Linked DNA regions of Pleomorphomonas sp. T1.2MG-36. Each later gene encodes a partner of the first gene's protein in a complex. Links are inferred from orthologs where the notes say so. Each region holds a gene or a part of one and is shown on either strand. Other genes may lie near its edges. The genes, in order: QQZ18_RS14940 and QQZ18_RS12250.

Region 1 (6,829 bases):
TGTCCGCCACCTTCTTGATCGAACCGACGATCTCGTTCAGCGCCGTACCGGCGTCGTTGACCAGCTTGACGCCGTCCTTGACCTGGGCGCCGCTCTCGACGATCAGCGCCTTGATATCCTTGGCGGCGCCGGACGAGCGCTGGGCAAGCGAACGAACCTCCGAGGCGACCACCGCGAAGCCCTTGCCGGCATCGCCGGCGCGCGCCGCCTCGACGGCCGCATTGAGAGCCAGGAGGTTGGTCTGGAAGGCGATCTCGTCGATCACCGAAATGATGTCGGAGATCTTCTGCGAGGAGGTCTCGATGCGGCTCATGGCCCCGACTGCCTTGCCGACGACATCGCCGCCATCGGTGGCCGTGCCGCGCGCCGAGGCGGCGAGCTGGTTGGCCTGCTGGGCGTTGTCGGCGTTCTGCTTGACGGTCGCCGCCATCTCCTCCATCGACGCGGCCGTTTCCTCGAGGTTCGAGGCCTGCTGTTCGGTCCGCTGGGACAGATCGGTGGTTCCCGACGAGATCTCCGCCACGGCATTGGAGATGGTGGTCGCTGCGTCCATCATGTCGGCGACGACCGTCGACATGGTATCGAGCAGCGTGTTGATGCCCTCGCAGAGGTTGGCGATTTCGCCGGTCTTGCCGTCGAGCGGCACGCGCCGGGTGAGGTCGTTGCCACGCGCGGCTTCGATCACTTCCTTGGATTCGCGAACCGCCGCCTGCAGTGCCTCGGCCGAGCGCACCTGCTCGGTGACGTCGGTGGCGTACTTGACCACCTTGAACGGCTTGCCGTTCATGTCGAGGATCGGATTGTAGGACGCCTGGATCCAGACCTCCCGGCCGCCCTTGCCGATGCGCTTGTACTGGTTGGTGTCGTATTCGCCGCGGCCGAGCTTCTCCCAGAACATCCGGTAGTCGACCGATGCGCGATAGGCCGGCTCGACGAAGATCGAGTGATGCTGTCCCTTGATCTCGGCCAGCGTGTAGCCGAGCGTGTTGAGGAAGTTCTCGTTGGCATTGAGCACCTTGCCGTCCAGCGAGAACTCGATGATGCCCTGCGCCTTGGATATGGCGGCGATCTGTCCCTCGAAGTCGGCCGACTGCAGGCGCTGGGCGGTCACGTCGGTCGCGATCTGGACGATCTTGAACGGCTTGCCGTCGAGACCGATGATCGGGTTGAACGACACCTCGAGCCAGACCTCCCGGCCGCCCTTGCCGACGCGCTTGTACTGGCCGGTGACGTGCTCGCCACGCTGCAGGCTCTCCCACATCAGCTTGTATTCGGCGCTCTCCCGGGAAGCGGCATCGGCGAACATCGCAGCCGGCTTGCCCCGGATCTCGTCGATCGTGTAGCCGAAGATCCGGCAGAAGATCTCGTTGGCGTCGACGACAGTGCCGTCCATCGCCAGTTCCAGCACCGATTGCGACAGGCGGATGGCGTCGGCCTGTCCCTTGTAGTTGGCGGTGAGCTCGGCAACCTGGCGACCGTTCTCGCGGAATATCGACACGGCGCCGGCGATGGTGCCGATCTCGTCCTTGCGATCGGCGCCTTCGACCTCGAACTCGTAGTCGCCGGCGGTGATCCGGTGCATGTAGCCGATCATGCGCCCGACACCGCGGGTGATCTGCAAGGAGAAGAAGATGCTGGCGGCGAGGGCCACGACGACGGCCGCCAGTATCACGGCGAGCGTCGTGAACAGGGCGCTGCGCAGCCCGGCGGCATGGTCATCGAGCATGGCGGTCAGCGTGGTGGCGCCGCTGTGCCAGAGGGCCTGGCTGGCCTGCGCCTGCGCCTTGGTGGCGTCCATGAAGCTGGAGATGCTTACGCTTTGCGGCGTGGAGGCCGTCTCGAAGGCGGTGGCGACCGCTTCCGCCTCGCTCACGAAATGGGGCGCGATGTCGACGAAGGCGCCGATCTGCTCGTTGAGGCTCTCGATGCGGCCGTCGGTGCTGTAGGACTTGGCGACCTGCAGAGCGGCCGTGGCACCGTCCGAAGCCTCCTTGAAAAGGGCGATCTGCGACTTCAGCAGCCCGAGATCGGCAACCGAGACGGAGCTGGACCGCGACATCGCACGGATCTTGCCGGTGATCGCCACGCGGTACCAGAGTACGCGCGGGACGCGGTTCATGAGGGCTTGGCCGAGATAGTTGTGGTCGACCTCGGTATCGACGGCGAGACCCGAACCGTTGGAGATGGCCGCCATGAGGTCGAGGCCGGCGTTGACCGACTGGGGCAGTCGCTCGTCGAACGGGATGTGGCTGCGCGGCCAATCATAGCTCGCGAGAGCGCTTGTGAAGGCACTCGCCTCCTTGGCTATGCCGAACGCGGCATCGTTGGCGCTGCCAAGCCCCTGCAGGTCGGGAACGTTTGAAAGAACCGTGGCGGGAGGCGCCGCGTCGTCAAGCGCGGAGACGGCGAGTCCCCGGATGGATTCCCAGACGGCGACGGCATAGGTGACGCCGGCGGTTTCTGTCCGTGCAGCGGCCACGCCTTCCTCGCTCTTGCTGACGTAGAGCCAGCCGAGGATGACGATCGGCAGGCTCATCAGCGCGACGATCAAGCCGATCTTGGTACGAAGTTTCAGCGAGGTGAGTGACATGATGTCAGTTCCTGGAGAGCTGGTTCAGGCGGCGATGGCGGCGTTGGCCGGGCCGTGATTGGCGAAGAGATTTTCGAGGCTGAGGAGTACGACCATGCCGTCGCCGACGGGGATGATGCCGGCGAGGAAGGCATTGTCGATCGGCTGGTCGACGTCGGGTACCGGCCGGATATCGGCGGCATTGACGGTCAGGATGTCCGAAACGGCATCGACCAGCAGGCCGAGCAGCCGGCCACTGATCGCCACGATGATGACGACGTGACTGCGGGTGGCCGTCGTGAGACCGAGTCCGAAGCGGCAGCGAAGATCGAAGATCGGTACGATCGTGCCGCGAAGGTTGAGCACCCCGAGCATGTAGTCCTGCTGGTTCGGTAGGACGGTTGTCTCGGTCCACCCCTTGATCTCGCGAACGGCCATGATGTCGATGGCGAACTCGTCGTCGCCGACGCGGAAGGAAATGAACTGTCGCGCCTGCGCCACGGAGGCGTCGGGACCGGTGTTGGGAAGATCTTGCGGTTCTGCCATGGAGAAGGCTCCGTGAGGTCAGGCGTTGGCAGCGATCGGTTGCCGTGTCGTGTCGGCGATACGGGCGGATCGGTCATGAAGGCGGGTGAGTTCTTCGATGTCGACGATGAGCGCGACGCGTCCGTTGCCGAGAATGGTGGCGCCGGAGATCCCCGGGACCGGATCGTAGTTGTCTTGCAGGGACTTGATCACCACCTGCTGCTGGCCGATCAGTTCGTCGACCACCACGCCGAGCTTGCCGCCGTTGGCCAGTTCGAGCAGCACGACCAGGCCCTGGCATGGGTCGGAAACCGCTTCGGAAACGCCGAACACGCGGGCAAGATGGATCATGCGGACGAACTCGCCGCGAATGGACACCACCTCGCCGCCGCCGGGAATGACGCGGATCTGGCCGCGTCCGGGACGGAAGGATTCGACGATCGAGGTGAGGGGAAGGATGTACTTCTCCCAGCCGACGGCCACGACCATGCCGTCGAGGACGGCGAGAGTCAGCGGGATGACCAGCGTGAAGCGCGTGCCCTTGCCGGGCGTCGACATCACCTGCACGCGCCCACCAAGCGCCTGGACGTTGCGCCGGACGACGTCCATGCCGACGCCGCGGCCCGAGACGTCGGTCACGGCGGCGGCCGTCGAGAAGCCCGGCGCGAAGATCAGCTCATCGATTTCCTCGGGGGACAGCTTGGCGCTCGCCGGCACGATGCCCTTGTCGATGGCCTTGGCCAGCAGGCGGTCCCGGTCGAGCCCGGCACCGTCGTCCTCGACATGGATCAGGATGTTGGAGCCCGCATGCTGGGCCGACAGACGGATGACGCCCTCGGCCGGCTTGCCGGCGGCAAGGCGCGTCGCCACGTCCTCTATGCCGTGGTCGACGGCGTTGCGGATCATGTGGGTGAGGGGGTCCGCAAGCTCCTCGATCACCGTCTTGTCGACCTCGGTCTGCTCGCCGGCCATTTCGAGCCTGACGTCCTTGCCGGTCTTGTGCCCGACGTCGCGGACGAGGCGCGGCATGCGAGAGAACACCGACTTCACCGGCTGCATGCGAATGGCCATCACGCATTCCTGCAGCTCTCGCGTCAGGCCGGCCAGATGCTCGAAGCCCTGAAGAGCGCCCGGGTCGTCCTGGTCGTGGCTTTCGGTGAACTGCTGGGCCAGCATCGCCTGGGCGATGACCAGCTCGCCCACCATGTTGACGAGCCGGTCGACGCGGTAGAGGTCGACGCGGATCGACGAGATCGAACCGGACTTGCCGGCCCCCTTGCTGTCCGATGGCTTGCTTTCGGCAGGCTTGGTCTCCGGAGACGGACCCGAGATGGTCGTCGCCATGACCTCCGGGACGGCGACAGCTACGGCTTCCTCCGGCTCGGCCGGAGCGGTACCTACTTCCTCGATGATCAGTTCGCACTCGTCGTCGACGAATTCGAACACCTCGGCGATGGCGGCCGGCGAACAGCTGGCGCGCAGCGTCATCGTCCAGCCGAGATAGGCATCGTCGACAGTGAACGCGTCGAAGGGCGGCAGGCGGCTGAGGTCGCAGTCGACGGTCAGCGTGCCGAGCCCTTTCAGCTCGCGGATCAGATAGAGCGGCTCGTTGGCGTGGCGGAACAGCTCGGCGTTGGGCCGGAAGACGATGCGATAGGTTCTTTCCGCCGTCGGTGGTGCTGGGAGGGCGCTCGTGGTCGGCCGGGCGACGGACGCCGGCATCGCCTCGCCATCGAGCAGCGCGCAGAGCTCCTCGGCGACGTCGGCGCCGAAGTCGTCGGCCGGCGTCTCGCCCTGACGCGCGAGGTCGACCAGGGCGGAAAAGACGTCGGCGGCGGCGACGAGGGCGGCGAGCGTGCGTTCGTCGAGATCGGCCTTGCCGTCGCGCAGCCGGTCGAGAAGCGCTTCGAAGCGGTGTGCGAAACCGACCAGCACGGTGTAGCCGAAGGCGCCGGCGCCCGCCTTCACCGAATGGACAGCCCTGAAAATGGCGTTGAGTCCCTCGACGTCGCTGGAGAAAGCGGCGAGCGCCCCGAGACGTTCCTCAAGGTCGGCCAACAGTTCCGTGCATTCCTCGAAGAATGTCCTGCGGAACTGGGCGAGTTCGTCGGAGCCGAAGCTTGGAGTTGACATGACGGCCGTCCAGAAGGGTCAGGCGGGGCAGACCTTGTTGACGACGGAGAGAAGCTTCTCCGGCGCGAAGGGCTTGACGATCCAACCCGTTGCCCCGGCCGCCTTGCCGCTGGCCTTTCTGTCGTCGCCCGACTCCGTGGTCAGAATCAGGATCGGCGTCGATGCGTGGTTCCCGCCGGCGCGCACGCGCTTGACCAGCGTCACGCCGTCCATGTTGGGCATGTTGATGTCGGTGATGATCAGGTCGACACGGGTGTTGGCGAGAACGCCGAGGGCCTTCACCCCGTCCTCAGCCTCCAGAACCTCGAAACCAGCCCCCTTCAACGTATAGGAGACCATGTCGCGCATGGTCCTGGAATCGTCAACCGTAAGTATCTTTCTCGGCATTTAGGGCGCTCCGGGCGTCGAGTTCGGCGAGAAGGCCGAGGTCGGCATAGGCTTCGCGAAAGGTTGGCGTGATATTCACGATCGCGAGCCGGCCGCCGTTCATCTCGATCGCGCGGGCGGTTGCAACAAGAAGCTGAACGGCTTGAGTGCCGAGGCGTTCGACGGCCGCGGCATTCAGCGTCAGGTAGGTGGTCTCGGAAACGAGAGGCTCGATCTGGGCGTGGAGATCCCGGACCGCTGCTGCATCCAGCACGGCGGTCAGGTCAAAAGAAATCTGGCGTTGTTCGAGCGACGGCAACTTAGACTCTTTACAATCTACAGGCGGTACTGGACACACCCATCCATGGACCTGATGTGCCGCAGTACACGCATGGATTTGTTACCGAAAACTGAAGTGGATTCCGCTCTCCGCTGCCCTTTGGGCTGGGCCGGAAATTAAGGATACTGGTTTCTACGAGTCTTCCTTGTCATTTGTTGAATCATACGTTTTCCCCCGGAAGGTCTTGCCCTTGCTCAATGCTGAAAGAACACTGGGCGGCATGTCTTGACGGACGTCATAGTAGAGTCTTGAAATGAATCACAATTTCCAGTTTTAGCTTTTCGCGGCGACTAAACGCCGAGACTCGCTCACGGATATTGGCCTCACAATATCAACCATAGATAGAATTTCCTTGGTAGGTATTCTGCGGAATACCGCGACGGACACATTTTTTGCGGGCAAACGACCGGAAGTGTCGAATCAGCGGGTATCGGTGCGGCGTCGGGGCTTCCGGAACGACCGGAGGCGTGACAGAAAAGGTCCGGCGCGTGCCTAGGGCTGCGCGGCTGCCGCTCCGGAAGAGAAGCTGAAATGGTCCCGCTTGAGTTTCTTCTTGTTGCCTTGCTGGCCCTCGTGTTCGAAGTGGCAACCGGCTATCCGGACTTCGTTTTCCGACTGATCGGGCATCCCGTCACCTGGATGGGCACGCTGATCGGCTTTCTCGACCGTACGCTCAATCGCGAGGATCTCGATGCCGACCGGCGCCGGTTGAACGGTGTCCTCGCCGCTGCCGTCAACGTGGCCGCCAGTGCTCTCGTCGCTGCGGCAATCGGATCGCTCGTTGGGCTCGCCGGCCCGATCGCGGGACCTTGCCTTGCCGCCATCGTCGGTTCGACGCTGCTTGCCGCTCGCAGCCTGTATGTTCATGTCGCGGCCGTCGCCGACGCCATGCGGCA
Region 2 (6,663 bases), 590 kb from region 1 along the record:
ACGCTATGGTGCCGAAGGCTCGGATCCACATGGGCTGTTCCGACAGAAATGGCTGAGAGACGGCGCGACGCATGTCGCCATGGCGTGCCGGGGTCGAAGCCAACCGGAACGGCCGGCCCAAGCCCTTTGAATTCACCGAGAAGCTCTAGCGACAAAGCGCGGCGAAATAAAGAGTTCGCCGGCAGATTTCTCTGTCCGGCGAACCGTTCAGTCCGTCGATCGCCGCCGAACCAGCCCCTCAGGCTGCGGTGACGTTCGAGATGAAATGGCGCACCCGCAGGGAGAGGTTCGCCGCCTGTTGCGACAGATCGCCGGACGAGGCGAGCACCTGTGTTGCGGCGCCGGACGTTTCTTCCGCCGCCATCAGAACATCGCCGATGCTGGCCGAGGTGCGGCCGGTTTCAGCGGCGACGTCGTGGATGCGGTTCGATATCTCGCAGGTCGTCACGGCTTGCTCCTCGATGGCCGAAGCGATGGAAGCGCCGATCTCGTTGACCCTGCCGATGATCTCCGACACCCGCCGGATGGCTTCGACGGTGTTGCCCGTCGCGGCCTGAATGCGGGTGACCTGATCGCTGATCTGCGACGTGGCCTCTGAGGTCTGGCCGGCGAGGTTCTTCACCTCGGCTGCAACGATGGCAAAGCCGCGCCCCGCTTCGCCGGCGCGCGCCGCCTCGATGGTGGCGTTGAGGGCGAGGAGATTGGTCTGTGAGGCGATGCTGTCGATGAGCTGGATCACCTCGCCGATCTTCTCGGCCGTCGTGGCGAGATCGCCGACGGTGGAAGCCGCCTCGCGCGCCTCCCCGACCGCCTGCGCCGATATCTGGTGCGACTGGCTGATACCCCGGCCGATTTCACCGATCGACGCCGAGAGCTCTTCCGAGGCGGCAGCCACCGCCTGCACCTGCCCGGCGATCACTTCCGTCGCCTTGGCGACGCCTGTCGACTTGGTCGAGGTATTGGTCGCCGTGTCGGTCAGGGTGCCGGCCGCCGCCTGCAGCTCTTGCGCCGCCGACGATACAGTGGCGACGATTTCGCCGACGTTAGAATCGAAGGCGGCCATCAGCGCCCGCATTTCCTCGGCACGTTCGTGCCTCTGGCGGGCCTCTGCTTCGGCCGCCTCCTGGCGGAGCCGTTCGGCCTCGGCGAGCTTGCCCGCGAAGTCGGCGAGGGCGCGCGCCATGGATCCGATCTCGTTGCGGGCCGTCGTGTCGGATGAGCGGCTGTCGTACTTGCCCGCCGAAAGCCGACCCATCCACCCCTCGATCCGCCCGAGAGACTTCGACACATAGCGCCAGACGACCAAGGCGAAGCCGACAGCGGTGACCATCGCCAGGACAATGGTCAGGTAGGCGAGACGGTTCGAGGTGCTCCGGGCTGCCTCGGCCGTGGCATCGAGGCTGCCGCTGAGGTTCGCCGCTTCCGTGTCGATGGCTTCCACCTTCGGCTCAAGGGCGGCGTAGGCATCGGATACGACGTTCTGATCGGCCTGAACCGTATGCGCGGAGGCCGACCAAGCCTTGAAGGAGGCATTGTAGCCATCGGCAAGTCCGGCGAGTTGAGCCTTCTGGGCGTCGTCGAGGGACGATGCGGCGATCGCAGCCGAGAACTCGGCCATCACTTGCGCATGCTTTTCGAGCGAGGCATCATCCCGCCGCAGCATGAAGTCCTTCTCGTGGCGGCGCAGCAGCAGCATGCGGATCGTCTGATCCTTGTCGTTCAGTGCGCTGAAAGCCTTCTCGAGGCTATGCACCTTCTGACGAAGGTCGCCTTCAAGGCCGTCATCGGGCGTGAGGCCCATGGCGATGCGCGTCTCGGCCATCTTGGCAAAAGCGGCCCGATAAGCGGAGAGCGGTTGCTCGATGTCGGCGATCGTCGCCATGATCCGTTGATCGCCAAGGTGTTCCGCCTTGTCGCGCAGTTCCGCAAGCGCGCTTCCCGCTTCGCCGACCTGTGCCAGCGTCCGGTCGGAATAAGTCTTGTCCGACCGGAGCAGGAAATCCTTCTCCGTCCGCCGGATTTGCAACATCATTTCCTGGAAATGGGTGGCGCCCATCCCGACCTTGCGCCCGAGATCGGCGAGGCTGGTGGCGGTGTCCACCTTCTGGCCCATGTAGAACAGGTTGGCAGCGATCACCACAAAGCCGATGCCGGCGATGACCACACTAAGCAGAATCTGATGTCCTATGCGAATTTTACCAAGCATGACTGTAGCTCTTCCTGGGAGGTACGGTCATATTGGTGTTAACTTATTAAAAAATCGGCCGTTTCCCGGGAAAAATGCGATGTTTCCGCCCGTTATGAATCGCCTTGCCTGCCGCTCAAACCTGGGACGACCAGTTGGGCCAGAGCGCGCGGTCGAGCGCGGTGAACCCATCAAAGGCGTCGAGAAGCGTGCGCCCCTCCTCGGCATCTCTGTTCATCTGCTCGATCAGGCCGGCCACGTCGTCGAACTTCAGCTCCGGACGAAGATAGGAGACCGGCATGATGGTGATCGTCTTGCCGTAAAGATTGCCGGAGAAGTCGAACACGAACGTCTCGAACACCGGTGCGCCATTGTCGAAGGTCGGCCGGCGCCCCCAACTGGCCACACCGGCATGGCGGACACCGTCGATCTCGACGAAGACGGCATAGACGCCTTCCGAAAGCCTGACCTGGCTGGGCAGGCGGATGTTGGCCGTTGGAAAGCCTATGGTCCGTCCGCGCTTGTCGCCGTCGATGACGGTGCCTTCGAAGAACCAATGCCAACCGAGCAGGCCGGTCGCCTCGGCCGGCACGCCCTCGGCGAGGCGATCGCGCACCGTGCTTGAAGAGACGCTATAGCCGTCCTCCGTCTCGAACGGCGCGATGACGTCCACCGAGAAGCCGTGCCGCTCGCCGAGTTCGCGCAGCTTCTGCGGCGTACCGTGCCGCCCCTGCCCAAAATGGAAGTTCCAGCCGACCACGACGTGACGAATGTCGAGCTCGTCGACGAGAACCCTTTCGACGAACTCCTCGGGGCTCTGCGCGGCAAAGGCGGACGAGAAGGGAATGGAGACGAGTCCGTCGAGACCGAGGGCATCGACGAGGCGCGCCTTGATCGATGCCGGCGTCAGGCGAAACACCGGGTGTTCGGGGCGGAACACGTCGCGCGGATGCGGCTCGAATGTTACGGCCACGGCCGGAATGCCACGTTGCCGGGCCACGGTCAGAGCGGATCCCAGAACGGCCTGGTGACCGCGATGCACGCCATCGAAGTTGCCGATGGCGACGGCGCCTCCCCGAAGGGACGGAGAAACGGAATGACGATCGACGAACTGGAAGGAGGGCATGGATCTCTGGAGTCTGCTTTCGACGGGATGCCGTCGCGCCCGAACGGTGGCCCGGCGGCGCGGCGTGACCGTGCCTTCTGCTCCAGGCAAGGTCAAGCAGCTAAATGCCAGGATGGCCTCGCCACAGCGACGTCCTCGGGGCGCTCGATGACGAGGGGAAACTTCGGCATGGTTGGCAAAGCGTAAACCGATCGCGCCGAGATTTACGATAAACTTGGGAAAAAACCGCCAAACAGCGCCATAAAAACGATTCATTTGAAAAATGAAAAGTAAATCAAGCGTCTCGCTGAACAACTGAGGCCCAAATGGCCGGGGGTGCGAGAATTAACCGACTTTTCAGGTCCCCGTCGTATGGTTTCCTTCAAGCACGGGCCCCGTCAGGGACGTTCACCCGCCCGTGCATTGTGAGCTCGTCATCGAGGCGCGGGTGGCGTCGCGGCAGTGTGGAGTAAACGATGGCACTTGACACATCGATTCCGGTTCTGGTGGTCGACGATTACAAGACCATGATCCGAATCATCAGGAACCTCCTGAAGCAGCTCGGTTTCGAGGACGTGGACGAGGCTGCCGATGGCACAGAGGCCCTCGGCAAGATGAAGGAGCGCCGCTACGGTCTCGTGATCTCCGACTGGAACATGGAGCCCATGACCGGTTACGAGCTTCTGAAGCAGGTCCGCTCGGACTCATCGCTGTCGAAGACGCCATTCATCATGGTGACGGCCGAGTCCAAGACCGAAAACGTGATCGCCGCCAAGAAGGCCGGCGTGAACAACTATATCGTCAAGCCCTTCAATGCGCCGACGCTGAAGAGCAAGATCGAAGCCGTGTTCGGCGATTGACGCCATGAACGGGCCGGGAAAACGCGGAGCGGTGTTGCAGCCGCCTACCGCGAGCCCGGGGAGGCGCGGCGCTACCGATGCATTTACCGCAGGACCAAGACGTCCATACCGCCGCATCACTCGGGCGGGCGCCGTCGCGCACCCCAGAAAGAGATCTTTCGATGTCTGACATGTCTTCAGAGCACGTGGCCAAGATCATCGACTTCCTTCGCAACGGTCGCAAGACGGAGGACGTGTCGCTTGAAGACGTCATGCGTCTGGCCGAGCTGATGGCCGAAAGCTTCCAGTCCTTCTTCAAGACGATGGACCTCGCCATCTACGCCGAACTCGGCGAAATGGCCCGCGAGATCGCCAACATGAAGGAAGAGCTGGCGCTGCTTCGCCTCAGCGACATGCGCGATGAGCACATTCCCACCGCCGGGCGCGAACTCGATGCCATCGTCGAGGCGACCGAGGAAGCCACCAACACCATCATGTCGGCAGCCGAGGAAATAATGGCGGCCGACGCGGCGGACAGCGATGCCTATCAGGCGCTGGTGGGCGAGAAGGTGATCGACATCTTCCAGGCCTGCTCGTTCCAGGACATCACGGGACAGCGCATATCCAAGGTCGTCTCCACGCTGAACGCTCTCGACAAGCGCATCACCACACTGGTCGAGAAGCTGAAGATCTTGCGCATCACCGATGCGGCCGGTGGAGAGACGGATTCGGAGAAGCGCTCCCGCGAGCTGATGCTGCATGGCCCGCAGTTCAAGGGCGAGGGCGTCAGCCAGGACGACATCGACGCTTTCTTCTGATCGTCCATCAAGTGACGGCAATGAAAAGAGGCCCGGTCGGGCCTCTTCTCGTATCCGCTTACCAGGCAAGCCGTGGAATGGCGGCCCGTATGCCGAACCCTTCGGCTTCGAGCCGTTTGGCGAGCCGCGCCGGATCGGGACTGAGAAGGTCGCCGAAGTCGGGTCCGTGGATGCCGGCCGTTACCATCAGCACGTCGATCCCCTGACCCCATGCTCCCTTGATATCGGTAGGCAGGCCGTCGCCGATGGCAAGCACGCGGCGCTTTTCGACCGACCGGCCCTGGGCCCTGTCGATGGCGGCGAGCGCCGCGTCATAGACCGGCTTGTAGGGCTTGCCGATGATGGTGGTGTCGCCGCCGAGCTCGATGTAGAGCTGCGCCAGCGCACCGGCGCAATAGACGAGACGGTCGCCGCGCTCGACGACCACGTCGGGGTTGGCGCAATACATCTTGAGGCCACGCTCGACGAAGCGTGAGAACATCGGCCGATAGGTCTCGGCCGTCTCCGTCTCGTCGTCGAACAGCCCGGTGAGGGCCACGTACTCCGCGTCTTCCTCGCCGACCAGCTCGACGTCGAGCCCCTCGAACAGGCCCAGATTGTGCGACGGTCCGAGGTGGAACAGTCGTCGGCGCGGCTCGGTTTCGAACACTTTGCGGGCAACGGAGCCGGAGGTGACGATCTCGTCGTAGCTCTCCGGGCCGATGGCATACTGCCGGCTGAGGAGATCCTCGACCGCCTTTGCCGGGCGCGGCGCATTGGTGAGCAGCACGACCGCCTTGCCGAGCGCACGGAAGCGGGCCAGCGCCTCGGCAGCGGCCGGATAGGGCGAGATGCCGTTGTGAAGAACGCCCCAGACGTCGCAGATGACGCCGTCATAGGCCTCGGCGAGGGTCGAAAGCCCCGCGATCATGTCTACCTTTTGCATGCCATCCCGATAAGGGTGTGACATGACAAGGTCAAGGCGGTGCCGGACCGTCGAGGCGGAGACATCGCGACATGCAGCTTTCGGACCTCGGTGAGCGCATCTGTATCCTCGGCCCTTCCAACAGCGGCAAGTCGACGCTGGCGGCGGCTATCGGCGACAAGCTGGGGCTTCCGGTGATTCACCTCGACCGGCTCTACCATCTCCCCCACACCGACTGGGTGCCTCGAAGCACCGAGGACTTCCTCGCCCTCCATGACGAGGCCATTGCCGGCGATCGCTGGGTGATGGACGGCAACTACTCGGTCAGCATGCCGCAACGGTTCCGCCGCGCGACGGGCGTCATCTTCCTCGATGTTTCGACGCTGCGCAGTCTCGGCCGGTATCTTCGTCGCTGCCTTCTTCAACCCCATCGCCTCGGCGGTCTCGATGGCCGGCGCGATAGCGTCACATGGGCGATGATCCGCCACATCACCGTGACGACGCCCAACAATCGACGGCGCAACACCGAGATGTTCGACAGCCTGACGGTGCCCAAGGTTCGGCTGGCTTCGCTCGAGGCCATTCGACAATGCTACATCGACTGGGGCTTGAAACGCCGATGACGGCGTCGATCAGGATATCCGGCCTTTGAGAAGCTCGTCGACGAAGGTCGGCACGCAGTCGCCGGCCTTGCCTTCGATCTCGATATCGAAAAGGCCGTGTCCTTTCCGCGAGGATTCGAGATTCAGTTCGATGGTGACGGCACCGGCCTGCCGCGCCTCGCGGACGAAGTCGGCTGCCGGATAGACCGT

The links.
Region 2: the proteins of QQZ18_RS14940 (region 1) and QQZ18_RS12250 are in contact, whole or in part, in a solved structure (PDB 1A0O), measured with the Escherichia coli proteins. The link is inferred for Pleomorphomonas sp. T1.2MG-36 from one-to-one orthologs.

The regions. Positions count from the first base shown.
Region 1 is NZ_CATNLY010000023.1:759,085-765,913, reverse strand. What follows is about bases 2,681-5,593. They hold QQZ18_RS14940 (chemotaxis protein CheA), read right to left. Parts: upstream 5,228-5,593; coding sequence 3,134-5,227; downstream 2,681-3,133. Other genes in these bases: QQZ18_RS14930 (STAS domain-containing protein), read right to left, coding at 5,589-5,593; QQZ18_RS14935 (response regulator), read right to left, coding at 5,246-5,593; QQZ18_RS14945 (chemotaxis protein CheW), read right to left, coding at 2,681-3,115. Outside these bases: QQZ18_RS14950 (methyl-accepting chemotaxis protein), read right to left, coding at 1-2,590; more of QQZ18_RS14945, read right to left, coding at 2,615-2,680; more of QQZ18_RS14935, read right to left, coding at 5,594-5,614; more of QQZ18_RS14930, read right to left, coding at 5,594-5,912; adenosylcobinamide-phosphate synthase CbiB, read left to right, coding at 6,465-6,829. UniProt on the Escherichia coli protein: Involved in the transmission of sensory signals from the chemoreceptors to the flagellar motors. CheA is autophosphorylated; it can transfer its phosphate group to either CheB or CheY.
Region 2 is NZ_CATNLY010000023.1:165,715-172,377, reverse strand. The notes cover bases 2,712-5,458. They hold QQZ18_RS12250 (response regulator), read left to right. Parts: upstream 2,712-3,766; coding sequence 3,767-4,150; downstream 4,151-5,458. Other genes in these bases: QQZ18_RS12240 (TIGR01459 family HAD-type hydrolase), read right to left, coding at 5,006-5,458; QQZ18_RS12245 (protein phosphatase CheZ), read left to right, coding at 4,312-4,947; QQZ18_RS12255 (bifunctional riboflavin kinase/FAD synthetase), read right to left, coding at 2,712-3,311. Also shown: QQZ18_RS12260 (methyl-accepting chemotaxis protein), read right to left, coding at 239-2,206; more of QQZ18_RS12255, read right to left, coding at 2,322-2,711; more of QQZ18_RS12240, read right to left, coding at 5,459-5,872; QQZ18_RS12235 (AAA family ATPase), read left to right, coding at 5,944-6,474; QQZ18_RS12230 (NAD-dependent deacylase), read right to left, coding at 6,484-6,663. UniProt on the Escherichia coli protein: Involved in the transmission of sensory signals from the chemoreceptors to the flagellar motors.